DNA from 4 places in the Vibrio sp. 2033 genome. Region 3 is predicted to be linked to each of the others. Evidence: predicted binding sites of a transcription regulator. Region 3 holds the regulator's gene; each other region holds the start of a gene.
What was found. Region 3 encodes PurR, which represses purine synthesis genes. Its sites were predicted from a motif close to TNANGNAAACGTTTNCNTNA; they were not measured.
Positions count from the first base shown of each region.

Region 1: a site for PurR is predicted at 2,742-2,761, ahead of glyA (serine hydroxymethyltransferase). Genes of this name have one in related genera too.
Region 2: a site for PurR is predicted at 4,650-4,669, ahead of R7P74_RS14540 (NupC/NupG family nucleoside CNT transporter). Genes of this name have one in related genera too.
Region 4: a site for PurR is predicted at 3,816-3,835, ahead of purT (formate-dependent phosphoribosylglycinamide formyltransferase). Genes of this name have one in related genera too.

Region 1 is NZ_JAWOVC010000007.1:70,035-77,492, forward strand. It holds gene lipB (lipoyl(octanoyl) transferase LipB) at 1-11, shown strand, start outside; gene lipA (lipoyl synthase) at 8-973, shown strand; gene glyA (serine hydroxymethyltransferase) at 1,435-2,685, opposite strand; gene R7P74_RS11650 (YitT family protein) at 3,033-3,635, shown strand; gene R7P74_RS11655 (winged helix-turn-helix domain-containing protein) at 3,726-5,246, shown strand; gene R7P74_RS11660 (hypothetical protein) at 5,378-6,277, shown strand; gene treC (alpha,alpha-phosphotrehalase) at 6,377-7,458, opposite strand, start outside.
Region 2 is NZ_JAWOVC010000010.1:124,357-131,814, reverse strand. It holds gene R7P74_RS14560 (phosphopentomutase) at 1-347, opposite strand, end outside; gene deoA (thymidine phosphorylase) at 416-1,744, opposite strand; gene deoC (deoxyribose-phosphate aldolase) at 1,842-2,618, opposite strand; gene R7P74_RS14545 (hypothetical protein) at 2,709-2,843, shown strand; gene R7P74_RS14540 (NupC/NupG family nucleoside CNT transporter) at 3,202-4,485, opposite strand; gene R7P74_RS14535 (TatD family hydrolase) at 4,690-5,463, opposite strand; gene R7P74_RS14530 (DUF5363 family protein) at 5,450-5,647, opposite strand; gene prfC (peptide chain release factor 3) at 5,742-7,331, opposite strand.
Region 3 is NZ_JAWOVC010000001.1:648,882-656,339, reverse strand. It holds gene R7P74_RS02940 (TVP38/TMEM64 family protein) at 1-677, opposite strand, end outside; gene R7P74_RS02935 (TfoX/Sxy family DNA transformation protein) at 792-1,382, opposite strand; cyclic di-GMP riboswitch class I at 1,499-1,588, opposite strand; gene purR (HTH-type transcriptional repressor PurR) at 1,876-2,880, opposite strand; gene torD (molecular chaperone TorD) at 3,348-3,995, opposite strand; gene torR (two-component system response regulator TorR) at 4,262-4,972, shown strand; gene elyC (envelope biogenesis factor ElyC) at 5,045-5,830, opposite strand; gene cmoM (tRNA uridine 5-oxyacetic acid(34) methyltransferase CmoM) at 5,945-6,736, shown strand; gene mukF (chromosome partition protein MukF) at 6,739-7,458, shown strand, end outside.
Region 4 is NZ_JAWOVC010000001.1:381,551-389,008, forward strand. It holds gene sbcB (exodeoxyribonuclease I) at 1-1,331, shown strand, start outside; gene R7P74_RS01735 (CidA/LrgA family protein) at 1,387-1,761, shown strand; gene R7P74_RS01740 (LrgB family protein) at 1,763-2,440, shown strand; gene cdd (cytidine deaminase) at 2,870-3,757, shown strand; gene purT (formate-dependent phosphoribosylglycinamide formyltransferase) at 3,901-5,076, shown strand; gene R7P74_RS01755 (thiopurine S-methyltransferase) at 5,149-5,799, opposite strand; gene R7P74_RS01760 (phosphoribosylglycinamide formyltransferase) at 6,115-6,894, shown strand; gene ihfA (integration host factor subunit alpha) at 7,016-7,312, opposite strand.

The sequences.
Region 1 (7,458 bases), on a different contig from region 3:
ATAAAGCATGAGCAAACCAATCCAGATGGAAAAAGGCGTTAAATATCGTGACGCCGATAAAATGGCATTGATTCCCGTAAAGAACATGCCTACAGAGCAGAAAGAAGTGCTACGTAAGCCTGATTGGATGAAGATCAAGCTACCAGCCGACAGCCAACGAATTCAAGACATCAAAGCGGCGATGCGTAAGAATAAACTTCACTCCGTATGTGAAGAAGCATCTTGCCCGAACCTAGCGGAATGTTTTAACCACGGTACAGCAACCTTCATGATCTTAGGTGCTATTTGTACTCGTCGTTGTCCTTTCTGTGACGTTGCTCATGGCCGCCCATTACCACCGGAAGCAGAAGAGCCTCAAAAACTGGCGAAAACCATTGCCGATATGAAGCTGAAATACGTAGTAATCACTTCTGTTGACCGTGACGATCTGCGTGACGGCGGTGCACAACACTTTGCCGATTGTAACCGCGAGATCCGTGCGTTAAACCCGCATATTAAGATTGAAACACTGGTTCCTGACTTCCGTGGTCGCATGGATGTAGCGCTTGATCTAATGAAAGACAATCCGCCAGATGTCTTCAACCACAACTTAGAAACCGCGCCACGTCTTTACCGTAAAGCTCGCCCAGGTGCGAACTACAAATGGTCACTTGAGCTCCTTAAGAAGTTCAAAGAGCAGCATCCAGATGTACCGACCAAGTCTGGTTTGATGATGGGCCTTGGTGAAACCAAAGAAGAAATCATCGAAGTACTGAAAGATCTACGCGCACACGGCGTAACGATGCTGACTCTAGGCCAGTATTTAGCGCCAAGCCGTCACCACTTGCCAGTAGAACGTTACGTTCCACCATCAGAGTTTGACGAGCTAAAAGAAGTTGCACTAGAACTTGGCTTCACGCATGCAGCGTGTGGTCCATTTGTGCGCTCTTCTTACCATGCCGATATGCAAGCTCAAGGTATCGAGATTAAATAAGCTCTCGCTTGTTTTGAAAAGCTTGTTTTGAAGAGAAAAGGTTGGCTCAGTGCCAACCTTTTTTGTATCTGGCAAATGATGATAAAAAGCCATTCTACCACCGTCATTCTGAACAGCGAGGTACGAACGTGATTCAGAATCTGTTTTCAGAATACTGAGGATTTTTAGGGAAACTCTGAGTAAAAGAGTGTGCCTCAACAAGATTCCTGATCTCGCCTCGGCTCGTCGGAATGACGTGGTTTGGGTATATTGAAAAGGGACAGTGTTGGTAGCCATCCCCTTATCACACTCTCTCGCTATATCTCATTCCAAACGCCAGACAAACAAAAAGGCCCTCAAATGAGGACCTTTAGTATATCAATGTTCAAAATAGACGAGTCGAGTTCTAGGAGAACACACGGAGTTTGCGCGAGCAAATGAGTATGTTCGACACCGAAGTCGACTCATTCTATGAAGAACAGTTAGGCATAAACCGGTAGACGCTTACAAATTTCTAGCACTTTCTGTTTTGTCGCTTCGATAACTTCTTCGTTGCCGATGTTATCTAGAACGTCACACATCCAGTTTGCTAGCTCTTTTGCATCTTCTTCAGTGAAGCCACGGCGAGTGATCGCTGGCGTACCTACACGAATACCAGACGTTACGAATGGGCTGCGTGGGTCATTTGGTACTGAGTTCTTGTTTACAGTGATGTTTGCTGCACCTAGTGCCGCGTCTGCGTCTTTACCAGTGATATCTTTGTCGATTAGGTCAACAAGGAACAAGTGGTTTTCTGTACCGTTAGATACGATTTTGTAGCCACGCTCTTGGAACTGACCAACCATTGCTTTTGCGTTTTTCACTACGCGAGCTTGATAAGCTTTGAACTCTGGCTCCATCGCTTCTTTGAACGCTACTGCTTTACCAGCGATAACGTGCATTAGAGGGCCACCTTGACCACCAGGGAACACTGCTGAGTTCAATTTCTTGTACATATCTTCGCCAGCATTTGACAAGATAAGACCACCGCGAGGACCTGCTAGTGTTTTGTGCGTCGTTGTTGTTACCACGTGAGCATGCGGTACTGGTGTTGGGTATTCACCGGCAGCGATAAGACCAGCTACGTGCGCCATATCAACAAATAAGTAAGCACCTGCTTTGTCAGCGATTTCACGCATGCGTTTCCAATCAACGATTTGCGAGTAAGCAGAGAAACCACCGATGATCATCTTAGGTTTGTGTTCAAGTGCTAGCTGTTCCATCTCGTCGTAGTTGATTTGACCAGCTTCATCGATACCGTAAGGGATAACGTTGTAGTGCTTACCAGAGAAGTTTACTGGTGAACCGTGAGTTAGGTGACCACCGTGCGCTAGGCTCATGCCTAAAACTGTATCGCCAGGGTTAAGAAGCGCCATGTAAACTGCGCTGTTTGCTTGAGAACCTGAGTGAGGCTGTACGTTAGCGTACTCACAACCAAATAGTTGGCATGCACGCTCAATTGCTAGTGCTTCAGCTTTATCTACGTACTCACAACCGCCGTAGTAACGCTTACCTGGGTAGCCTTCAGCGTATTTGTTCGTTAGCTGAGAACCTTGCGCTTCCATTACACGTGGGCTTGTGTAGTTTTCAGAAGCGATAAGTTCAATGTGTTCTTCCTGGCGAAGAGTTTCTTCCTGGATAGCTGCGAACAGTTCCGCATCGTAATCTGCGATGTTCATATCACGCTTAAGCATCTGTATCTCCTGACTCAGATTAGTACTGAAAGTTGCAAAAAAACTGTTGAATGACCCGACGCAAACGTTTTCGTCACCCTAATGGCGCGCATTCTACATAATTTGATTTAGGTCATAAAGAGAAATTTACAATTTTTCTCATGCAGTTTTTTCATGATGACAAGCAATGTTTATCATGCCAGCATTGCAATCGCATAACGACAATCTATTGCCTGTCAAATTTGTGCTTTACACCCTGTAAAACAGCAATTACATAGGTTTACCGTAAATTTTACCCTCTAGCTACCGAAAAGATCATCTTTTTACTACTATGCACGCCTTATTTATCACAAATGACTGCAACATTGATGGAAAAACACTCATTAAAAGAAGACTGGATAGCGATTCTCACGGGTACCTTTTTAGTAGCTCAAGGCGTTTTCTTTCTCCAATCCGCGAACCTTCTAACGGGAGGCACGACTGGATTGGCTCTGCTTATTAGCCAATTTACACCTTTTACCTTTGGTGTGCTGTACTTTTTAGCAAACAGTCCTTTTTACTTACTAGCATGGAAACGCTTCGGCCGTCATTTCGCCATTAATAGTGCCATTTCTGGCGCGTTGGTTTCTATCTTTGCCGATCATCTTTATTTGCTAATCTCGCTCGAATCGGTAAATGAAGTTTATTGCGCCGTCGCAGGCGGGCTTTTAATGGGGCTCGGTATGCTGATCCTATTCCGACATCGCTCCAGCTTAGGTGGCTTTAACGTGCTGTGTTTGTTTATCCAAGACAAATTTGGCATTTCAGTTGGCAAAAGCCAAATGGCAATCGATGCATGTATCCTGTTTGCTTCATTCTTCTTTGTCACACCAGAAGTGATTGGCCTTTCAATTTTGGGGGCGTTTGCACTCAATCTCGTGTTAGCGATGAACCACAAACCGCACCGCTATTCCGTGACCTACGGTTCATAATTTTTTGATAATGATTGAAGCGCGATTTATAAGATTTCGCGCTCCAATCGCTATATAATACTTCGCGATTTCCAAATAGATCGGTACGGTATGCGCGACTTTCTGCAACAAGCTAAACAGACTCACAGTTGTATTGCGATTGGAGAGCTGATCTATAACCCGAAGACACAGACCCTTCATCAAGATGCTATCGCGATTGATCTTGAACCTCGCACCATTGAATTAGTAGAACTGCTGTTAACAAGCGTTGGCCACCCACTCTCTGCTGACACCATTATTGAAACCATTTGGCAGAGCAAGTTCATCTCTAAGAATGTGCTCACGAACCGCATTAGCACCTTACGTGCCCTGCTACAGCAGTACTTACCCGAATACGATGCCGCTAAGCTTTTAGTCACTTACCCCCGCAAAGGCTACTTTCTTAACCCTGCCAATATTCGTTTAGTGCCACCAGCGAAAAACCATCGGCGCGTTATCTCAACCCAGGTGGCGAGTAATAAGAACTTCAAGCTGATTTTCGCTTACAGCTTATGTGCCATACTTGCGGTATGTAGCATGACGCTCGCAAGCTTGTTATGGCAACGCCAAGAAATCTCAACACAACAAACGCGTCATCAACTACTGATTCCCAAAGTCGAGCTACTACTCAACCGTGTCGATTCAATCGGCTCTCAGGCGCGAAAATACCGCATACTGGTCAAAGCCATCTTGCTGCAACAACAGGTCGAATATCCATACACCGACATCGCCAACCAAGATGCTCCCAGTTACTTTCTTGATCCTATCGGTCATACGCCATATTTCCCTGGCGCACGAAACATGCAGACCAGCGACTACGAGCTCAATATCGAGTTAAAAGACGGCACAAAACAGGGCATCTTGAAAGCGCAGATGAACCTTATTTATCCTGCGACGGGCAAGTTGGCGTTTCGCAATGAGTACACACTGCGTTTATCTGACTTACAATCGGATATTTTCCAAATGCACTCGGATGTCGCGCAATACTTCAATCTGCCTGCACCTTCGGCAAGTTCGTGGCAGCTTTCGAATATTCACAAAAAAATGTTATTCGAGAATGCCTTTTCTAGCCAACCTCTCAGACAATCTGATGAGTTTGCGGCTATAACAACGGCAAGACATCTCGCCTTATACGAGCACGAACATCAAAAGCTGGAAGCATATTTAACTCAAGTACAATCGTCGTTTGATGTTTTGCCAGATGAGCTGGGCCTCTGGTTAGGTCTATTGCATTTCAAATTAGGTAACTTAGACAGGGCAAAAGCCCTGTTAACGACACCAGATGGCGACTCACGTATCCAAAACGCACTGATTTATACCTTTGTGTCTCACATTGCTTATAAGCAGAACAAACTTGAACAGTTCCGTCTCAACTACATGGAATCACTGGTGGCGCTGCTGCGCGTTTTACCTTCCGAAACCTTGTTTGAGCGTCTTTCTCAATCTGAATCAAAAGAGACTTGCCTCCAACCATGGAAAACGTTGCATGTTAGTGTGACCGATCAAGAAATCATAAGCCGATGGAAAGCGCTCATTAACGAGTATTGCACTAATGTGGCCAACGAAATAACTCCAAATAAAACAAAGACCTAAATATAAAATTAAGCTTTCATTAACCCCTGTTATCTTTTGTTTTTTGCCCTTTTTCTCTCACTGAACTTAGCATGCTCGCATTCAAGCAACGGCCCAACATGAAGCGGCCTTATCAATCAGGAATGTAAACCATGCTAAACAAAATGACGCTTATCGCAGCAGCAACTCTGGCTCTTTACGGCTGTGGCGGAGGTTCGTCTTCTGGCAGTGCGAATCCAAACAAAGTGCCTCAAGAAAGTTTCGACGTCTCGATTCACAACTCCATTTTCGCTCCTGTACCAAACACACAATTGAGCTATTCGTTTAGCTTGGATGGCCAACCAGAAGGCGACATGAAACTGAGCTTCCAAGCGATGGATAGCGAGCAAATATTGGCAGCATTGGCACAAATCCCAAACAGCGAGGCAATGGTCCAGTTGGTTAATGACTTGATGAACTACGGCGCCGAACAGTTCTACTATTCAGACGAGCAGTACAACGACGACGAAGAGAGCAATACGCTTTACTTTGCAGGATCAGATGGTGCACTCCATGAAATCACTGACGCTTATTTCATTGGTCATCAGTTTATTGCCATGCTTATACACAGCGGTCCGATTTTCCGCCTAAACGGTGACGACGTAAAAGAGAAAAGCCCGAATATTGACATCGGTGAAGAAACTATGTCTCTGCAAACCACTCTTACAGGCTACTCAGTTCACAACCTACTAGACCGTTTTGAAGAGCATGAGTGGGTACAAAACCTTCCTATGACAGCATCTTGCCAAGTGGTTTGGCAACAGCAAATCCGAGAAACTGGCGTGCGTAAAGCGTTCTCGATCTCAGGCAAGAAAATTGAAGCGGCATACCTGATGGAAGAGAACATCTACAACCTAAACTGTGATGATATGGACTCAATGGAGTTCGCCACTTCGGCAGAACGTTGGTTTAATCCAAGCTTAGGTCTGATAGAACAAATTGAACTGCTGAAAGTACAACAAGTACAAATCAACGAAGAGAAAGTGCAGCTAACAGCGATTGAAACAAAATAAGCTCGCATTTTTTATAGATATCTCAATAAAAGAAGGCTTTGGGGAGCACACCAAAGCCTTCATCTCGAACATCAATCTTAGGGGTGATGACACCCGAGTTTATTCTTCTATCAATAAAATACGAGTTTCGTAAGGTCGTAACACTTGATGGTTTGACGCGACTGCGATCGCTGAGTTTTGATAGTTAGATAGCAAGTTTTTCGCCTTACTCATATCAAAACGTTTTGGCAGAACGCATTCCACCTCTTCAGCGTAGTAGTTATTGATACACAGCAGCGTTTGCTTATCGTTCTGACGAGCGTAAGCGAAAATACGTTTGTGCTCTGGCAGCAGGTCCTCGTAACGACCATCGGTGATCACTGGAACCTGTTTACGCAGTTCAATCAGACGCTTGTAAAAGTAGAACACCGAGTTTAAATCGGCAACCGCAGCTTCAGCATTGATTTCAGAGTAATTCTGCGCCACTTCAAGCCAAGGCTTGCCCTCAGTAAAGCCCGCGTGTTTTGCACTGTTCCATTGCATTGGTGTACGTGAATTATCACGCGACTTTTGCGCCAAGATCGCCATCATGTCGTCATGAGATACACCATCACGGTTGACCATGATGTCGTACATGTTAGTACTTTCAACATCACGATATTGGCTGATTTCGGTATAATCCGGGTTGGTCATGCCGATCTCTTCCCCCTGGTAAACATAAGGTGTGCCTTGCATCATGTGCACTGATGCCGCAAGCATCTTGGCAGATTCAACACGGTATTGCTCGTCGTTACCTAATCGGCTCACAACGCGTGGCTGGTCGTGGTTACACCAGAACAGCGCCCCCCACCCTTTGCCATTTAAGCCCGTTTGCCAATGATTGAAGATCTGTTTTAACTGAATGAAATCAAACGGCGCTTTGGTCCATTTTTCACCATTTGGATAATCGACTTTCAGATGATGGAAGTTGAACACCATGGATAGCTCTTTGCCGTCTAGCGAAGAATATTGCTGGCAGTGCTCTAGCGTAGTGGAAGACATTTCACCCACCGTCACGCTGCCGTATTTTTGAAACACAGATTCGCTAATCTCTTGAAGGTATTCGTGCACACGTGGACCATCCGTGTAGAAGCGGCGACCATCACCAATATCGTCACTTGGAAAATCTTGCTGCTTGGAAATCAGGTTGATAACGTCGAGAC
Region 2 (7,458 bases), on a different contig from region 3:
CCCCAGTCAAACAGAACAGGAACACCTGCGATTTCCCAGTGACCAGACGGCGTGTCTTTACCTGAAGAAAGCTCTGCTGCATGACCGTATGCACCAATGATTTCAGCGTTTGCGTCTAGTCCAGGTGCGAAGCGACCTGTCGATTCTTTATGCGCCATTGCCAAACCAAGTTTCGATAGATTTGGAAGGCGAAGTGCACCTTGGCGATTGTCGTTATCTGCTAAGCCTTTTTCACATTGGTCAGCGATGTGACCTAGTGTGTCTGAACCTACATCACCAAATTCTTTAGCGTCGGCAGTTGCACCGATACCGAATGAGTCTAGTACTAAAATAAATGCTCTTTTCATTGCTCGTTCCTTAGGCCCACTCGGCTTTTTATTATGGTTGAGTAGGCCTTGTGTAATTGCTTGTTCTATTAGATATCTTCTGCACGAATTTGGCGGTAAACCTCTGGAGTTGGTGTATATTCACCACCTACTTTGATTGCACTGCGCAGTGCTTTTGCCGCTTCTTCCCATTGCTCTTCAGTGCGAGCGTGGATGACCGCAAGAGGTTTATCACTGTCTGCGACCTCACCTAGGCGGATGAACTCGTCGAAACCAACTGCGTAGTCGATTTCATCAGTAGCAACTCGACGACCACCACCCATAGCAACCACTGCCATGCCGATAGCACGTGTATCCATTGCAGAGACAATGCCCGTTTCTGTTGCGTAAACTGGCTTGATGATTTCTGCTTTTTCTAAGTAGTTGTCGTAGTTTTCTACGAAGTCCGCAGGGCCGCCTAAGCCAGCAACCATCTTGCCGAAGCACTCAGCCGCTTTGCCGTTATCCAGCACTTCCATCAGTTTTGCGCGTGCGTCTTCTGTGTTCTCAGCAAGCTTGCCAAGTACTAACATTTCAGCACATGAAGCCATGGTCACTTCAAGTAGACGAGGGTTACGGTATTCACCCGTTAAGAAACGAACCGCTTCACGAACTTCCACTGCGTTACCCGCTGAAGACGCCAATACTTGGTTCATGTCCGTAAGAATTGCCGTAGTTTTAGTGCCAGCACCGTTTGCTACCGCAACGATTGATTTTGCTAGCTCTTCAGACGCTTCGTAAGTTGGCATAAATGCACCTGAACCCACTTTTACGTCCATCACTAGCGATTCCAGACCCGCCGCCAGTTTCTTAGAAAGGATCGACGCCGTAATCAGGGAGATATTGTCTACCGTTGCGGTAATATCACGAGTCGCGTAAACACGCTTATCCGCAGGAGCAAGGTCACCAGTTTGACCGATGATCGCCACACCAGCGTCTTTGGTTACTTGACCAAAAACATCGTTGCTCGGCGTAATGTTGTAACCAGGGATAGATTCAAGTTTATCCAGCGTACCGCCTGTATGACCAAGACCGCGGCCAGAGATCATAGGTACGAAACCGCCACACGCTGCCACCATTGGGCCAAGCATTAAAGAAGTTACGTCACCCACACCACCGGTTGAGTGTTTGTCGACAATTGGACCACCGAAGTTCATGTGGCTCCAGTCGATAACCATGCCCGAATCACGCATTGCACACGTTAAGGCGATGCGCTCATCCATGGTCATTTCATTAAAGAAAATCGTCATAGCAAACGCCGCAATCTGACCTTCAGATACCGTGTTGTTCGCTACGCCTTGAATAAAGAAGTTGATTTCGTCGGCGGTTAGGACTTCGCCGTCACGTTTTTTACGAATGATTTCTTGTGGTAAATACATTAGTGCCTCCCAAGCTCTTTTGAGCCATGGTTGTAGTAGGATAGAAGAGGTTTGGTAGCACCCGTTTAGGTGCTACCGTTCAGACGTATTATTGGAATTAGTACGCTGTTGGATCAGCGACGTCGTCCGATACTTCTAATGTATTTAGTAGGTTGGTTAGCAGGCTAGACGCACCAAAACGGTAGTGACGAGCATCAACCCAGTTGTCACCTAGGATTTCGTCAGCCATTGCTAGGTATGCTGCTGCGTCTTCAGCAGTGCGCACACCACCTGCTGGTTTGAAACCAACAGTTTCTGCAACACCCATGTCGCGAATAACTTCAAGCATCATGCGAGCGTATTCTGGTGTTGCGTTTACTGGCACTTTACCAGTTGAAGTTTTAATGAAGTCAGCACCTGCTTCAATACAGATTTGAGATGCTTTCTTGATTAGTGCTTCTTCTTTTAGTTCACCTGTTTCGATGATCACTTTAAGAAGAATGTCACCACAAGCTTCTTTACATTGCTTAACTAGTTCGAAGCCTACTTTCTCATCACCCGCCATTAGCGCGCGGTAAGGAAAAACTACGTCAACTTCGTCTGCACCGTAAGCAACCGCCGCTTTTGTTTCAGCAACTGCGATTTCAATGTCGTCGTTACCATGTGGGAAGTTCGTTACTGTTGCAATACGAACCTCTGGCGTACCTTGCTCACGAAGTGTCTTCTTAGCAATAGGAATAAAGCGAGGGTAAATACAAATTGCAGCTGTGTTGCCTACTGCTGTTTTCGCATCATGACATAGTGAGATCACTTTTGCATCAGTGTCATCGTCATTCAACGTAGTTAGGTCCATAAGTTTAAGTGCACGTAGCGCTGCTGCTTTTAAATCGCTCATTTCTATCTCCGATCAATATTCAAAAAATTCACTACTCAGCCTTACATCACGTCTTTAACTATAATCAACAAGTCGAGACAATGTGAGTAAATGGCTAAACAGTCTATTAATGAACGGACTTGGTTCCCTGAAGACTCGGCATATACAGCGAAAATTTATCATATGCCAATTGCTATCCTTGTCACCGCACAGTACCAGTTTGGCCTATGGCACAACAATCTATGATTGCGGTGTCTTTAATATCACATCACAAAGCAAAACGCCTATTAGATCTGATATTGCAGGGCAATTCATTTGCCCATCGATTATGTAATATTCATTACGTGATTAAGAATCAAGCTTAACCACTATCCTGTGATTAATACATTATAGAGTTTCACCGCAAAACTGTAGCACCAAATAGAGCGCAAACGGTTTGTATCTCAAAATTTCCTAGCCCCTATTCCATTGACTGCGTAATACCTCGACTAAGGCAAACACCCGATGAAATTTTGGAGCCCGAAAAACGAAAAATGCCCCGCAGCAATCTCTTGCTACAGGGCATGATGTAAAACGGCGTCTATATATTAAGAACCGATTCTAATTATAGTGCTGCAAGGCTTAAGCAGAAGCCTGCAATTGTCGCTGCCATAAGGTTAGACAACGTACCTGCAAGAACTGCTTTAACACCCATGCGAGCGATGTCACTACGACGGTTTGGTGCAAGGCTACCTAGACCACCAAGTAGAATCGCGATAGAAGAAAGGTTCGCGAAACCACATAGTGCGAATGAGATGATAGCTGTTGTCTTCTCAGACATTACTTCACCAGTTGCCGCGATTACTTGAGCGTTTTCACCTAGGTATGGTGTGAAGTTCAAGTAAGCAACGAATTCGTTCACTACGATTTTCTGACCGATGAATGAACCAGCTGTTACAGCTTCTGCCCATGGAACACCGATTAGGAATGCTAGTGGAGAGAACGCGTAACCTAGGATTAGCTCTAGTGTTAGTTCTGGCATGCCGAACCAACCACCGATGCCACCTAGCATACCGTTGATTAGCGCGATTAGACCAACGAATGCGATTAGCATTGCACCTACGTTAAGCGCAAGTTGTAGACCAGAAGCCGCACCGCCCGCAGCTGCGTCGATTACGTTAACTGGTTTGTCGTCACCGCCGTCCATCGCTTCTTCGATACTTTCGTGAGGCTGGTCAGTCTCAGGGTGAAGAATTTTAGCGAACAGTAGACCACCTGGTGCTGCCATGAATGATGCCGCAACTAGGTACTCTAGTGGAACACCCATAGATGCGTAACCAGCTAGTACACCACCAGCAACAGAAGCTAGACCACCACACATTACCGCGAATAGCTCTGATTGAGTCATTTTTGGAACGAATGGACGAACAACTAGAGGTGCCTCAGTTTGACCTACGAAGATGTTAGCTGCCGCTGACATTGATTCCGCACGCGAAGTGCCTAGCGCTTTTTGTAGTGCGCCACCAAGAATCTTGATAACCCATTGCATAACGCCAATGTAGTAAAGAACTGAAATCAGTGCAGAGAAGAAGATCAGTGTAGGAAGAACACGGAATGCGAAGATGAAACCGCCGCCGCCGAATACTTCGAACATCTTGTCAGAAACAAGACCACCGAACAGGAATGATGAACCATCGTTACCGTAGTTGATAACGTTAGAAACACCTGAAGAGAAACCGTTTAGTAGATCACGGCCCCAAGGTACATACAGAACAAATGCACCTAATGCGAATTGGATAGCGAATGCGCCACCCACAGTTCTAAAGTTGATAGCTTTTCGGTTGTTAGAAAATGCCACTGCAATCGCAAGAAGCACTACCATACCGATTAGGCTCATAAACAGGCTCATAGTTTATGACTTCCTTATAAGTTATTTATTGGCGTGTTACAAAATGGAGCTATAAAGCGGGGGCAATTATACTCATGCAGAATCAATTAAAGTAATGCCAGCCTCACACTTTCCTATAAGATTCATGATTGATTCAACCAGCTTTGTGAGTTAATTCACAATAAGCAGGAAAACGTTTTCGATTTCAAACCACATCTTTAGATTTTATTCACATATCGAGAAAGCAAAATTGCTATTTTTCCACAGCTGAGAGGCAATCGATTGCTTTCGGCCGTTATGCAACTCTACGAGCTCATTAAAGACGTGAATGAGTTTGGCTGGGTGATTTGACTCCCCTTGATATCCAAGTATAGGCATATCTGGTGCGTCTGTTTCGATTACTAGGTTTTCGAGTGGTAATTTTTGAATTGCGTCGCGTGTTTTCTTGGCTCTTGGGTAGGTAATCGTTCCTCCTACACCGATAAAAAAACCTAATTTGACCCACTCCATGGCTTGCTGATAACTCCCAGAAAAAGCGTGTAGCACACCACCTCTAGGGAGATTCGCCGCTTTCACCATTTGAATGAGGCGATTGTGCGCTTTTCGGCTATGTAAAATAACTGGGAGTTCGAAGCGTCTAGCCAGCTCAAATTGAACTTCAAGTATCTTTTCTTGCAACTGTGGATCAACATCAATGGCAAAATCTAAACCACACTCTCCTATTGCCACGCACTGCTGCCCTTTTTGATTTAGATAGCCTTCTAGCTCTGTAAGGTGCTGCTCAACGTTATCTTCAAGAAAATACGGATGAAAGCCGAGCGCATAATACAAATTGGCATGTTGCTCTGCCAAAGTTTGAATACGAGCCCAGTTTTGCGGACCGACGGAAGGAATCAAAATTCTTGCGACGCCTTGCGTTTGAGCAAGCTCAAGTTGATGTGCAAAGTCATCTTGAAACACATCAAAATCAAAGTGGCAGTGCGTATCAAAGAGCTTCATCTTGACGCTTTTTATCTGTATCTGCGGGCAGAAAATCAGAGGATGGTTGGGCTTCACTCTTCTCTTCAGTTTGATGGGCTGGGTCTTTTCGATATGGGACACAACTGCGTTTCTGATCGGGAGTTAACCCCATCTCTTTACACCAGTTGTCGTAACGCTTTAGCCCACGTTTAAACCAATTCATATCTTATCCTTATATAAAAACGCCCTTGGCTAAGTTTATAGCCAAGGGCGTTTTAAAATCTAGTTTGCGTTAAGGCTTACCCTAACCGCGCAAATTAGTGCTCACGCGTCGCACGGAAATCAACGTCAGGGAAACGCTCTTTCGCCAAGTTTAAGTTAACCATTGTTGGAGCGATATACGTTAGGTTATCACCACCATCCAATGCTAAGTTCGCTTGATTCTTGCGTTGGAACTCATCCAGTTTCTTCGCATCACCACACTCAACCCAACGAGCAGTTGCAACGTTAATGCCTTCATAAATCGCTTCAACGTTATACTCAGATTTCAAACGAGCCACAACAACATCGAACTGAAGTACACCAACGGCACCAACGATCAGATCGTTGTTCTGTAGAGGACGGAATACCTGTACCGCACCTTCTTCTGATAGCTGAACCAAACCTTTGAGAAGCTGCTTCTGCTTTAATGGATCTTTCAGGCGAATACGACGGAATAGTTCCGGAGCGAAGTTTGGAATACCAGAGAACTTCAGTGATTCACCTTGCGTAAAGGTATCACCAATCTGAATAGTGCCGTGGTTGTGTAGACCAATGATGTCACCGGCGTAAGCGTGTTCTGCACGTGCACGGTCACCAGCCATAAAGGTTACTGCATCAGAGATACTCACTTGCTTGCCAAGACGAACGTGGTTCATCTTCATACCTTGCGTGTAAGTGCCCGATACAATACGCATGAATGCGATACGGTCGCGGTGTTTTGGGTCCATATTCGCTTGGATCTTAAATACGAAACCAGAGAACTTCTCTTCGGTCGCTTCAACTTCACGTTCAACCGCTTGACGAGTTTTCGGCGCTGGAGCCCATTCAGTTAGACCGTCTAGCATATGATCCACACCAAAGTTACCTAATGCAGTACCGAAGTAAACTGGCGTCAGGTCACCTGTTAAGAACATTTCCAAATCAAACTCAGGGCAAGCACCCATGACAAGCTCAAGCTCTTCTCGAACACTTTCCGCAAGGCCTGCACCAACTTTTTCATCAAGCTCTGGGTTATCGAGACCTTTGATGATTCGAACTTCTTGAATCTCATGACCGTGACCTGATTCGTATAAAATCGTTTCATCACGGTGAATGTGGTAAACACCTTTAAACTCTTTACCACAGCCGATTGGCCATGTGATTGGCGCACACATCATGCCCAATTCGTTTTCTACTTCATCCAATACTTCCATTGGATCACGAACGTCACGGTCAAGTTTGTTCATGAAGGTTACGATTGGCGTGTCACGTAGACGTGTAACTTCCATTAGTTTACGAGTACGGTCCTCAACACCTTTCGCTGCATCGATAACCATCAGACATGAGTCAACTGCCGTTAGAGTACGGTAAGTATCTTCCGAGAAGTCTTCGTGTCCAGGCGTATCAAGTAGGTTTACCAGACAATCGTTGTAAGGGAACTGCATTACAGAAGTAGTAACCGAGATACCACGTTCCTTTTCCATTTCCATCCAGTCTGATTTTGCGTGCTGTGCGTTACCACGACCTTTAACCGTACCTGCTTTTTGGATCGCGTTTCCGAATAACAGTACTTTTTCAGTAATGGTGGTTTTACCCGCATCCGGGTGAGAAATAATAGCGAACGTTCTGCGCTTAGACACTTCGCCTAAAAAAAGGGGATTTGACATTAGTTAATCTTCTAAATTACTTTCATGCTCACAAAATAGGCAAGCATATCTACTATTCGATATTGTGCGGTATTCTCGCTTATTATCGCTGTGCTAGCAAACTGGAAAGACATGAACTGAATTTACT
Region 3 (7,458 bases):
TGCTGACTTGGTGTCGGCCTTACTTTATCCATAACCCATTTAGTGATGATTGGAAATAGTCCCAATAGCGCAAAAGACGCTAATACTGCGGGTGAAACAATGCCCGATAGGCTTTCAATTGTTGCTAATTGAGTACCTGCATTCAGATATACGGCTGTGCCTGGCAGCATACCTATTTGGCTAGTGAGATAAAATCTACCTACAGACATCGGCGTTAAGCCCATCAGTAAGTTGATTAGAAAGAAAGGGAATACAGGGATTAGACGCAAGGAAAATAGATAAAAAGCTCCGTCTTTTTCGACACCTTGATTAATTGCGTTGAGTTTATTTCCGAATTTGTTTTGTACCCAGTCACGCAATAAGTATCGGCTGCTCAAGAAGGCCAGTGTTGCCCCCATAGTGCTAGCGAAAGAAACCAGTAGCAAGCTTGTCCAAAAACCAAATAAGGCTGCACCAAGTAAGGTGACTACTGCCGCTCCTGGGATAGAAAAAGCGGTAATTGCAATGTAGGTAAAAAAGTAAATCGCAGCCGAGAATACAAAATTCTGATCGATGTATGTAGTTAGTGCTTCTTGTTGGGCTTTTGCATTCTCTAAGGTTAAATACTGGCCAAAGTTAATACCTAAAAAGACGATAGCCGCTAGTAGGATGAGACCTAATATCAGTTTCTTATTCATAATTTTGATTCCAATTTGGGATATATGTAATAAGACAGTAGGAAAACCGAAAAAATTTCACAAAAAAACCGCAGATTAGACTGCGGTTTTACAAGATAGTTTTTAGGCCGACTTTTATTGGAGGCCGTTCATCAACTCATCTCGGCGAGCTTGAGGTACCACACTCCAATGAGTGCCGTTGATAGCACCTTCTAGTGCCCATAGCAACTCAATGTTGACGGTTGCAGAGTGCGTATCTCTTATCGCTTTATAGGCGTTAAGCGCACCTTCCTCTTCAAGCTTCTCTACGGATTCGATGCCGGCTTTTTTTAGCATGCGCTCGGTAGCCAGTCGTAAGTTAGGCAAATCTTTCAAACGGTTAGGCTTTGTACTTGCTTGCTGTTCTTTCTCAAGCTTTGCCTTTTTCAATGATTGATTCGCTACTTCGATTAAGCGTTCGCTTGATTCCCATAAATCGCTGGAAATAGCGTAGTACTTTGTAACGACTGGAAAGCCACGTTTTTTATAAACGTAAGGCTTTAGCCCTTGTTTCTCGAAGTCAGATGAAGTTTTTTGGTCTGCTCTGATATGAAGCTGATTGTTTACCACTAGTGCAAACATTGTTTCATCAGCGAATAGTCCGAAGCCACCAAACATTGAGCGCGACTTGATATTACCAAGTGCCTCAAATAGCTTCATAGAGTCTTTGAGTATCGGTTTATCCATGTTTTGTTATCTCGGTGTAATTAATATTACGCCACCAAAAGTCAGGTCCGAGAGAGTAGCAAACATGCGTAAAAACAATGTCATTACAGAGTAAAGTCATTGCTTACACACTTGCCATCGGTAACCCCGCTACCTTCCATATCGTAATATGGTTCAGGCCGGAGGCTTTGCGTCCCACTCTTTCGAATGGTTTGCCCTGTGCGTGACACAATGAGCATACTTCTTATATTGAATTAACATCACGGTTTAGCGTTAAAAGTGTGATTTCGGTTCAATAAAAATGATAGATTGAATGCTCTATTTTGCATATGGAAAGGTGCAAATTGGCCTTTGAAAAGGAGTTCTTAATATATATTACATTTATATAAAACAGGGAGTTAACGTTAGTCAATTGTTATTAGAGTGGTGTGAAGTATTAGAGAATGCTTAATTTTTCCAAAAAAATAAGCGCCCCTGTAGAGCGCTTATTTAACCGTGTTAAATACAGTGAAATTTAGTTCATTTTTTTCACAGTATTTCGAATTACAAGCTCAGGTTGCATTTCGAAAATTCGTTTTTCGTGTTCTTTATCTTTGATACGCTCAAGTAGAATTTCGAATGCATTTTTACCAACACGACGTTTAGGTTGGTGGATAGTCGTTAGCGGTGGAGAGAAGTATTCTGCAAGCTCGATGTTGTCGTAGCCGATCACTGAAATATCTTCAGGAATTTTGATCCCGTTTTGTTGCAAGCGGCTCATTAGGCCGAGAGCCATTGTGTCGTTAAAACAGAATACCGCCGTCGGGCGCTTGTCCATTGCGGTAATTTTATCTGCAACTAATACGGCCGTATCACATTCAAAGTTACCTTCAAGGATCCAGTCTTCATTTACAGCTAGGTTCGCTTCGCTCATTGCGCGACGGAAACCTGCAATGCGCTCTTGGCAAGCAAGCTTTTCAAAATGACCGCTTAGACAAGCGATATCCGTATGACCATTGTCAATCAGATGTTTGGTCGCAATGTAGCCACCTTCTTCTGAGTTATCCATGATTTTGTCTGCTTGCGAGCTCTCTGGGCCCCAATCCATGACCACTTTAGGAATGTCCGCATGACGGTCAAGCATCTCTTTTAGTTCTTCGGTTAAGTCAGAACACATCACTAGGATGCCATCAACGCGCTTTTCAGCCAGCATACGAATGTAATCGCGTTGTTTTTCGTAAATCCCGCCTGTGTTACATAAAATCAGAGTATAGCCTTGGCGGTAACAGTAGCTCTCAACGCCATCAATCACTTCTGAGAAAAATAGGTTAGTTGATTGAGTTACTAACATGCCAATCGTACGAGTTGAGTTGCATTTTAGGCTGCGTGCAACGGCACTTGGCGCGTAATTCAGCTCGTCAACGGCTTTCATTACTTTTTCTTGCGTTGCTTCTGCAACGAAACGCGTTTTATTGATAACGTGCGAAACTGTCGTAGTGGAAACGCCGGCTAAGCGAGCAACGTCTTTTATCGTGGCCATAAATGGTGTCCTGTATCGAGCTACTGAAATATGTCGTATTGGATGTACCTGATGCTCTAATGGTTTCACACCTAGCAATATAAAATTGGCGCTAAGTGTCTCGGCAGCGGTTGATCCAAGTGCGACAAAAGGGTGCGTAGCAGCATCGGTCGATGAATTTTATCTTTTTTCTATCTGATGAGAAATTGCCATCAACCTGTTAAGAAAACACAAAAACCGCTATATTTCAGCGGTTTACATATAAATCATATTTAATCGTTTGCGCTCACATTTTAGCCCTATGTGGACTGACTAGCAATGTTTTCAGCACGAGATTTGTGTATTTGAAGTCACATTTTGACTGCTAAATAACCAAGCGTCTTTGCGCTAAGTTAAGGCAAACGAATATTATACCCAAGTTACTTACAATTGGTCACTTTCGGCATACAGGAAGCCCGATAGGCAGGCTCCCTAAAAATAGGCGGCAATTATTCACCAAGAAGGTAGGCGCTGTCTAGTTTACAAAATGCAACTAATAGTTTCGCGACACTCGAGTAAAATCCAAATTCGTCGAATTGTTTACATTTGTCTGAAAACTGAGGTAACCAAGACATCAATTGTTGCTGGATAAAGTCGTTTTGTTTAACGAAGGCTTCTTCCATGTGTTTTTCTTGTTCAAGCTCGTTTGAGCGGATAATCATGTTCCCGAGAAAGTCGAGCTCAACGGCTAAGTGATCCGCAGGTTCCTTTAGGTTTTCGTCTACTTGAACGCCAAATTCAGCCATCAACTTTTCCATTTCCTCAGCTGGCTTGTCATTCAGTAAACCTGATTCACCAATGTACATGGATGCGTAAGGAAGAGCGCCGTATTTTTCTGTCTTCAAAAACAGTTCACAAAAGTCAGCTGCAAGCTCTAGTTGTGCATCTTCACGATCTTGTAACCGATTCAGCGCATCAACTAGGCTATCAACGGCTGGTTTCAGCGACTCATTTTCACCTAAGCCTGCGAGAAAACTGCGAATTTCAACACTGTGATAGGCTTCCAATTCTTTCTCTGTTAGTTCTTTTGCGAACAAGCTCGAAAACCACCAGTAAATTTCAGCGCGTTTTTCATTAAAAGCTTTCACTTCTTGCATTTTGGGCTCCTGAATGATGCTTCAAGTCATGCATCACAAAGTCAATTAGGGATATCCCCTAAGTGTAATCAATTAAAATGAATAGCAGTAACTATAATTGTTATGTTTTATGGTCAAAAATGACCGTTTATTAATAGCAGTGGGTAAGCTTGTTTTGAATCAATAAAAACGCTAAATCTTGCGTTTTAATGTATCTATGACTAGAAATGTTACTAGTTATGAATAGAATACGTCTTGGATAATAAGAAGACAGAAAAGTGGTGTAAATGAGCTATCACGTATTAGTCGTAGAAGATGATGTTGTAACTCGTAGTAAGCTTGCGGGATATTTCCAAAATGAGGGCTACCAAGTCAGCGAAGCAGAGAGTGGCGCGGAAATGCGTGAAGTTTTGCAAGCGGGCGATGTAGACCTGATCATGCTGGATATTAACCTGCCTGGTGAAGACGGCCTGATGCTTACTCGTGAGTTACGTAGCCAATCGGATATTGGTATCATATTAGTAACAGGACGCACGGATAGCATTGATAAAATCGTAGGCCTAGAAATGGGTGCTGACGATTATGTGACAAAACCTTTTGAACTGAGAGAGCTGTTAGTTCGCGTTAAAAACTTGCTGTGGCGTATTTCAGCAGCGCGCAGTGGCAGCTCGAAAGCGAATGAAACCAGTGAAGAGCACATTGTGCGCTTTGGGGAGTGGACATTCGACATTCAACGTCGCGCACTTAGCCGCAACGGTGAGCCAGTAAAACTAACTAAAGCAGAGTATGAACTTTTGGTGGCATTATCGTCTTACCCTAACCAGGTGTTAAGTCGTGAGCGTATTTTGAACATGATCAGCCATCGAGTGGATGCGCCGAATGACCGCACCATTGATGTTCTTATTCGACGTATGCGCGCAAAAATGGAGTTCGATCCTAAGAACCCACAGATTTTTGTAACGGTACACGGCGAGGGCTATATGTTTGCTGGTGACTAGTTTGAACATAACTCAATCGTAAAAAGAAAAAGGAGAGCTTCGGCTCTCCTTTTTTGTGGCTTCAAGATAATACTAGTTTGCTTCAACCATTGGTGTTTGGCCGACAGTATCACGCAACCTTTGCCAAATACTGCCCAAGTACTCATGCCAATAAAGCTCTGTTTGTTCTAAGTAACGCGCTTTAGGTGAGTATTTATCCCAAGGTTGACTGATTTCGCTAATAGCTAAGAAGTTGGTCGGAGCTGGGATTGGTTTAATGCCTGCTGCGTTGAACTCATACAATGCACGGCTCATGTGGCTTGCAGAGGTGACTAACACAATCTCCTTTTGCTGAACGAATGCAGCCGCTTGACGTGCCTCTTCCCACGTATCCTTTGCATCCTCTAATAAAATGATATCGGATTTTGCTACACCTAAGGCTAGGGCAACGTTCGCCATCATTCTCGCGTGGCTAATTTCAGATCCGCCAGCATAGCCGGATAAGATTAATTTCGCGCCTGGATACATTCTTAAAATACGAATGCCCTCAGTTAAGCGCATTAATGCTGCACGGCTTAACTGCGAGGTGGGTGGAATTTCGTCATCGATAACATGACCATTCCCTAAAACCATCACGTAGTCGATGGTGCCAGAAACTGGCAAAAAGGCTTTATGCTCTCGCTCTAACGGCATAAGAAGCTTGGTTGAAACAGGTTGGAAGGCAACAAGAAAAATGCCAACAAAAGAGAATAGAACAACGAAGCAGCCAGTTTTACGTTTTGTAGTAAAACTAATGAGAGCAAGACCCAACAAGCCTATCAGCAGCAATGCCGGAAGGGGCATAAGCATGGCTGACACTACTTTTTTCAGCTCAAACATACATAAATAGTCCGAAAAAACATCAATTGATAATAAAAATGAGGGTATCCCTCTTTATTCCTGCTTTCCTTGTGCCAGAATAGCGGCACAATCCGTTATGATAACTCAGCAGAAGTGACAGAAGACCGCAATTTCGACGATATCGCCCACAAATTTGCAAAAAATATTTACGGCTCCGATAAAGGGGAGATCCGCCAAATCATTGTGTGGGAAGATTTTCTACAGATTCTAAGTGAATTAGATGCTGACCAGCAACCCCTAGAAGTGTTAGACGCTGGTGGTGGTTTGGCACAAATGTCGCAAAAGCTTGCTAAGCTCGGACATCGAATCGCTTTATGTGATCTATCTTCGGAAATGCTGCAGTTGGCTAAGCAGGATATTGAAAAAAACGGTTTGCTTGAGCAGTATCGCCTGATTCATTCGCCTGTCCAATCCATCGGTGAACATATGGATGGACGGGTCGATCTGGCTATGTTCCACGCTGTGATGGAGTGGCTGGTTGATCCTAAGGCCGCACTTGAAACAGTTCTAGAACAAGTAAAACCGGGAGGCATCGCATCAGTCATGTTCTACAACCACCACGGTTTAGTCTATAAAAACGTGGTTTGTGGCAACATTCCTCATATATTAGACGGCATGCCTCACCGAAAAAGATTTAAACTACAGCCGCAAAAAGGCTTAAAACCTGAAGAAGTCTACCAGTGGATAGAAAATTCAGGTTTTAATATTTGTGGCAAATCTGGTATTCGCTCATTTAGTGATTACATAGGCAATATGGAATACATGGGTGATTACGAGTTTGAAGATGTGTTGGCGCTAGAAAAACAACTTTGTCGACAAGAGCCATACCTCTCATTAGGCCGCTACATTCATGTGTGGGCTAAAAAGAACGATAAACAGGAATAACAATGAGTGAGATGACTCTCAATGCTGCAGAGCAACCAATCGATGAGCTGGTTGGCTGGGTTAAGCAGCACGATTTCTCGTTGAACCTGACCACAGAGCGATTGGCATTTTTGATAGCCATTGCCGTACTGAGTAATGAAAGGTTCGATGAAGAACTGGGTGAAGGTGAACTGCATGATGCATTTGCCATCGTCACTCGACTATTTGATGAGACCGGCGAAGCCTCCGCTTTTCGTGCGAACAATGCGATCAACGAGATGGTTAAGCAGCGTCTTATGAGCCGTTTTGTCAGTGAGATTACTGACGGAGCGAGCATTTACCGCTTGTCGCCATTAGCGATAGGAATAACCGACTACTACGTGCGTCATCGTGAGTTCTCAAAACTGCGTCTATCTATCCAGCTATCCATGGTAGCGGATGAAATGGCGAAAGCGATTGAGGCAGCACAAAAAGGTGGCACACCGGGTCACTGGAAGAAAAACGTATACGGTGTTTTAAAATATTCTGTAGGCGAAATTTTCGATCAAATTGACCTCAACCAACGTGTTATGGATGAGCAGCAACAGTCAGTGAAACAACAGATTGCTGACCTGCTTAACAAGGACTGGCGCGAAGCGATCAACAACTGTGAAGCACTTCTGTCAGAAACATCAAGCACGTTGCGTGAACTTCAAGATACGCTGCAAGCCGCCAGTGATGAACTGCAAACTCAGATCCTCGAT
Region 4 (7,458 bases), 270 kb from region 3:
GTGTTCGTACAGATGAAAACTTTAATATCATCGGCGAGCCTTTAGTCATGTACTGCCAGCCACCTGCTGATTATCTTCCGTCTCCTGAAGCTGCACTTATTACTGGTATTACTCCGCAAAAAACGGTTCAAGAAGGCCTTTCTGAGCCAGAGTTTATCGCTAAGATTCACGCTGAACTCGCGAAACCCAATACTACCAGTTTAGGCTACAACAGCATTCGCTTTGATGACGAAGTGACCCGTTATACTTGTTATCGCAACTTTATCGATCCATACGCATGGAGTTGGCAAAACGGTAACTCACGTTGGGATTTACTCGATGTACTACGCGCGTGCCATGCCCTTCGCCCAGAAGGCGTAGAATGGCCAGAAAACGAAGATGGCTTCACTAGCTTTAAATTAGAACACTTGTCTGTGGCTAACGGCATAGAACATAGTAACGCGCACGATGCCATGGCAGATGTGGTTGCGACTATCGAAATGGCAAAGAAAGTAAAAGCAGCGCAACCAAAATTGTTTGATTACTTTTTTTCTATGCGCCAAAAGCGCAAGCTCAATGATTTAGTCGACATCGTCAACATGACACCGTTGATGCACGTTTCAGGCATGCTAGGGCGCGAATGCCAGTACACTAGCTGGATTGTGCCTGTTGCTTGGCATCCAACCAATAATAACGCCGTTATCACCATCGATTTAGCGAAAGACCCTCAACCTATTCTTGAGCTATCCGCAGAAGAGCTGCACGAAAGACTCTACACGAAGCGCGAAGATCTTGGTGAATTGCTACCAGTGCCAGTTAAACTAGTTCATTTGAACAAATGCCCTATTCTCGCCCCTGCAAAAACGTTAACGGCTGAAAATGCAGAGTCTATTGGCATTGATCGCCAACAATGTCTCGCCAATCTCGCTTTGTTGCGCCAACATCCTGAAATTAGAGAAAAGCTGATTAGCCTCTTTTCAGTCGAGCGCAAATTCGATAAAAGTGATGACGTCGATATACAACTTTACGACGGGTTCTTTTCTCCAGCCGATCGCGCAGCTATGGATATCATTCGCGAAACCGATCCGAATAATCTTGCTGCATTAGACATTGAATTTGATGACAAGCGCATTAAACCTCTATTGTTCCGCTATCGTGCGCGTAACTTCCCAGGCACATTAGACGAGCAAGAACAAAGACGCTGGGCACTACACTGTCGAGAAGTGTTTGAAAGCCAAATTGAAGAGTACATGCTGAATTTAGAAAACTTAGTTCACGAACATGAAAGTGACGAAAAGAAGATTGCGATATTAAAATCCGTGTACCGTTATGTAGAGAGCTTAGCTTCCTAACTCCTCCTAATACAAGCGCACCTTATGGTGTGCTTGTTGTTTATATACTGTCAAAATGATTAAAGAACGATTCTTACAACTGATCCAACTGCTCATTTCAATCTTCCTCATCATGGGAGCACTTGGCATCGGAATTACCATTCAAAAGTTCACTGGCGTTTCCGTTCCAGGAAGTGTCATCGGTATGCTCGTACTGTTTTTCTCCATGACTCTTGGGCTTGTAAAAGTCGACTGGGTCAAACCGGGCGCCACGCTATTTATACGCTATATGATCTTATTGTTCGTTCCTATCAGCGTCGGATTAATGCAGCATTTCGATTTACTACTCGCCAATGCGCTCCCTATCATCGCTAGCGCGGTTGGCGGTTCACTCATTGTATTGGTCAGCCTCGCTTGGCTGCTGGATTACTTGCTACAGGAGAAACACTGATATGTGGTTAGTTGTTACCATTGCGGTTTTTCTTATCGCTCGCCAAATCGCAATCAAAGTGAACAATCCTCTAGCAAACCCTTTGCTGATCAGTATCGCAGTGCTCATTCCTTTGCTTACTTACTTAAATGTGCCATTTGAAACGTATTATGCGGATAACGAAGGAATTAGCTTTTTGCTTCAACCTGCTGTAGTTGCTCTGGCTTATCCACTATATGAACAACTACCACAAATTAAAGCAAACTGGCGAATCATCACTTTTGCTTGCACAGTAGGCAGTGTGATGTCGATGATGACAACCACCTTGATCGCAGTCGCTTTCAAAGCGGATATCAGTTTAATCGCGAGTCTAGTGGGTAAGTCCGTCACTACACCAATAGCGATGGAAATATCGAGTCACCTCGGTGGTGAAGCCGCCGTTGCAGCGATCTTGGTTCTGATTGTCGGTTTATTGGGCGCAATTTTGGCATACCCAATTTACAATTTGATTGGAATTAAACACCCGATTGCACGTGGTCTGACAATGGGTACAGTCTCTCATGCCTTAGGCACCGCTACTTGTGCAGAGAAACAGCCCATAGATGCCGCGTTCTCATCACTCGCATTGGTTTTATGTGGGATCATAACTTCTATTTTGGCTCCAAGCTTTTTTGCTTTGGCTGTCTGGCTATATCAATAGTTAAGCGCTCTCGGTCTGCCCTCCTTCCGGCAGGCCGTAGCCTTTCCGCTTCTTCCTTACCCTTTTCAAAACCCTATCTTATCTATCAACCTCACCCAGTAATACCGTGAAGGGACTTGATCGAGATATACATTCATAGCGTTAGCATTCTAGGTTCTACCACTCGCTCTAGATTACGTGGGTATAAAGTAGCATAGCGGTAAAGTCGCGTGGGTAACATACTCCTGCTCCTTGGTCATATGAACATATACTGATATGGTTAATTGTGAGACGGAGATAACGCTTCACACCTGTGCAATCGAATACATGTGTGAGCTCACTCTAATTATGTAACAGAATTATCAATTGCATTATTTATCGTGATCTAACGCACGGAACATTTCTATCTTTCACATAGAATAACTGTCCATGCAATAACAAGGATTCAACATGAAAAGTCGCATTGAACAGGCGCTAGCAGGCGCTCCAGAAGCACTTTCCAAACAACTTGCTCCTATCATCCAAGCTGATGATTTTGATGCTACGCTTTCAGTTCAACAATTTGAGCAGTTGCTTTCAGCTACCGGTCTATCAGACAAAGAGCTTCGTGTTGCGCTACTTCCTTTTGCCGCAGCGTACTCCTATGCTCCCCTTTCTGACTTTTATGTCGGCGCTATCGTTCGTGGTCTTTCAGGTCGCCTTTACTTCGGTGCCAACATGGAATTCTTTGGTGTACAGTTGGGTCAAACGGTTCACGCAGAGCAGTCTGCGATTAGCCATGCTTGGATGAAAGGCGAACGTGGTGTTAAGGATATCACTATCAACTTCAGCCCATGTGGTCACTGCCGCCAGTTCATGAATGAGTTATCTACCGCAAACGAGCTTAAAATCCAGCTCCCAGAACGTGAAGAAAAGTCACTTCATGAATACCTGCCTGAAGCCTTTGGACCAAACGATCTCGGTATCGAGTCCGGCTTAATGGCAGAAGTTAAACACCAATTCTCATGTGATGATGAAGACGCACTCATCCAAAGTGCAGTTGAAGCGATGAACATGAGCCACTCTCCATACACCAACAACTTGAGTGGTTTAGCATTAGAGATGACTAGCGGCCGTGTATTCCAAGGCGCTTATGCAGAAAATGCAGCGTTTAATCCTAGCTTGCCACCGCTACAAGTTGCGCTAATCCAAGTTTTACTTGCGGGTGAAACCTTTGACAGCATCAAAGCCGCTGCATTGGTAGAAAACTCTGAAGGTAAGATCAGTCACTTAGCCGATACGCAATCAACGTTGGAAGCGTTGAATCCAGATATTCCGCTTAGTTTTGTCAACGTATAAACGACAAATTCAACAAAAAGCTCTACAACATGTAGAGCTTTTTTATTACCTAAAAACCAAAAGCAAACGTTTGCTTTGTCATAAAACTTCAGTATGATCTCCTGCAATTTATGTCTCATCACTCTATTTTGTAAGGGAACACTATGTTTGGCACTGCAACTAGCGCAAATGCTACCCGTGTATTACTTTTAGGCTCTGGCGAACTCGGTAAAGAAGTCGCCATTGAATGCCAGAGACTTGGTTTAGAAGTGATTGCTTGTGATCGCTATGCCAATGCTCCAGCGATGCAAGTCGCTCACCGTAGTTATGTTATCGACATGTTAGATGGGAACGCCTTAGAAGAAGTTATTACGAAGGAACAACCTACTTACGTCGTACCAGAAATTGAAGCCATCGCAACCGGCAAACTGGTAGAGCTTGAAGAAAAAGGACTGAATGTTGTTCCAACCGCTAAGGCAACCAGGCTAACAATGAATCGTGAAGGTATCCGACGTTTGGCAGCAGAAGAACTGGAATTGACGACTTCACCTTATCGTTTTGCAGATAACTTTGAAGACTTCAAAGCCGCGGTTGAGCATGTGGGTATTCCGTGCGTGGTGAAGCCTGTGATGAGCTCTTCAGGTAAAGGGCAAAGTGTTATCAAGACCGAAGACGACGTTACAAAAGCATGGGATTACGCTCAGGAAGGCGGGCGTACGGGTGCAGGTCGCGTTATCGTGGAAGGTTTTATCGACTTCGATTACGAAATCACTTTATTGACCATCAGAGCCGTTGACGGTGTGCATTTCTGTGCTCCAATTGGTCATCGTCAGGAAGATGGCGACTACCGCGAATCATGGCAACCGCAAGCTATGTCAATAAACGCAGTAAAAGCAGCTGAATACACGGCTGAGAAAGTGGTAAACGCGCTCGGTGGCTACGGCATCTTTGGTGTAGAGCTATTTGTTAAAGGCGATAAAGTCATTTTCAATGAGGTCTCTCCTCGCCCTCACGATACGGGTATGGTTACAATGATTTCACAGGAAATGTCTGAGTTTGCTCTCCACGTGCGCGCGTTTACCGGAATGCCAATTAATAATATTGTGCAATATGGCCCATCTGCGTCTGCTGTTATTCTTGGACAAGGAACTTCCACAAACATTCGCTTTGAAAACCTAAGCAAAGCTTTAGCTCAACCTCAAACACAAGTTCGTCTATTCGGTAAGCCAGAAATCGATGGCCGCCGCCGTTTAGGTGTTGTCCTTACGCGACGAAAAACCACCGAAGAAGCCGTTCAAGATGCTGTTGAAAGTGCTTCAAAAGTGAATATCATTTATTAAATACGAACCACTCATACAAAAATAGCGCAGCTCAAATTGCTGCGCTATTTCGTGTTCCAAACCGAAGAGAGCCTATTCACTCTCGATTAAGTACACTTCTTCAGAGAAGCGACTTAAGCCTTTTTTCGCAATTTTAGGATGATTCTCGTCAGCTTCATCTACGTTCAAACAAGTAACTTTGTAACCTGAAAATAACTGCTCTATCTCTTCGACCGGCACGCTAAATGGAGGCCCCGCCATCTCTTCTTGAGGATAGTTGAGTGTAACAAGCAAAATACGACCGCCTGGGTTCAGCAGTTGCTTGAGACGCCCTACATACTCCTCTCGCATATCTTGCGGTAAAGCAACCAACGCGGCGCGATCATAAATGATATCGGCTTGAGATACTGGTGCAGTGAAAAAGTCCCCAGTATAAATAGAGAGCTCATCAAATTGATAAAGCTCGTGCATGCCATTAAGAGGCGTTACCGTTGGCGTGTAAAAATGTTCAGCAAAAAAGGCACGCACAGCAATATGGCTTAGCTCAACACCTTCAACCGAATCATGCTTCATCGCTAGCCAAATCAAGTCTTCTGACTTTCCACATAAAGGAACTAACACTTTATCTTCACGCTTTGGATTAGTGTGTTTCCAATATACTGGTAATAGCGGGTTTACATCTTCCAAGTGAAATCCGATCTGATTGCTGGCCCATTTGTTATGCCAAAATTCTTGGTCTCTCATTTTACTTTCTACTTGTCGGCTGTTTTCATTTTGAGAGGTAAGACTAACGTTTTTTTTCAATTTGTCTATGCCGTTCATCTTTGGTTAATACTGCGGTGATAGGATGTAATCGGTCTCATAGGAGACGCGCCTTTATCTGATAATCAGAATAAAGAAAAGAGAAATGGTGATCTAACGCACGATTCTACTTCAAGATAAAACTGAAACCTTGGAATCTTTCGTAATGGCCCCATTTATAAGTTAGTACCTGATTTGCCGAACTTAGCGACCTTTATGTTCCCTATTTTCTAAGTACAAGCAAGTTAAGGAGAGTGAATGAGCTTATTTCTTCGTACTACAGCATTGATGCTTTTGGTACTTAGCCGTGCACCGGCATTTGCCGCACTTCCAATTACCCCTGCGCCTAGTGGCGAACAAAATCGTTCAACCAGCCAAAACGAAGTTTGTTCGAAACTTTTTAAACACAGCCTTAGCGGTTTATATGGCATTCAGTCAATCGACACCACACCAACTCAGCCATATTCTGACTTCGACATCCTTTACAGCAAAGCTCACCAAGCACAATTTGAACTTGAAACTATCTGTAAGAGTACCGCACTTCTTAATGACGCTCAGCCATACTTCGCAGGCGTGAAATCCAAACAACGAGCAGAAGAAAAGATAGCTTTAGAGTTAGATGGGAAAGTTGAACGTATTACTGACCTAGCACGTGCAACGATTGTAGCTGAAGACGTCGCGAGTTTAGTCTCCATTTATGAAACGTTAGAGCGTGAAACAACGATTGTGAAAGTAAAAAATCGATTCAAAAAACCTGGCCCTTCAGGATATAGAGACTTGAACTTGCTCGTTCGTTTACCAAAAACAAACCTAGTAGCCGAAGTTCAACTGCACTTGAAAGCAATCGCAGATGTAAAAAGCGGTCCCGAACACGACCTATACGAAAAAATCCAGAAACTAGAACGTCAAGCGATGTTGGAAAAACGTGAGCTAAGCGAAATAGAGCTTGCCTCTATTCGCAACATGCGTACACAGTCTAAGAACTTGTACCAACAAGCATGGCAACCATACTTAACAACGCATCTAGAAGCGGCGTAACCGATATCATTAAGCGTCTCTCATAAACAGAAAAACCACCGCATTGCGGTGGTTTTCATTTGTATGCACACGAATTTTACGCAAAAAAAGACCACGCCTTAGCGTGATCCATTTATTCGGCTTACTGTACTTTCTTCAGGTTTTCTACACGAGCTTTTAACTTCTGACCCGGGCGAAAAGTCACTACACGTCGAGCAGTAATTGGAATATCTTCACCAGTTTTCGGGTTACGACCAGGTCGTTCATTCTTGTCACGAAGATCAAAGTTACCAAAACCTGACAGTTTTACCTGTTCGCCACTTTCCAGTGCCTTACGAATCTCTTCAAAGAACACTTCCACCGTTTCCTTGGCGTCCCGCTTACTAAATCCTAATTTATCAAACAGGTTTTCTGCCAGTTCGGCTTTTGTGAGCGCCATAAAACTTTCCTCAAAGCTATGTTAAACAATGCTACGTTAGTGTAGCGCCAGAGCAGTTTTACCCTACCAATTCAACAACATATCGGGGTTACATCAGGAAGTGTATGACAAGCTTATGATTTTCGCCAACTTTTTTCTTGGCGAAC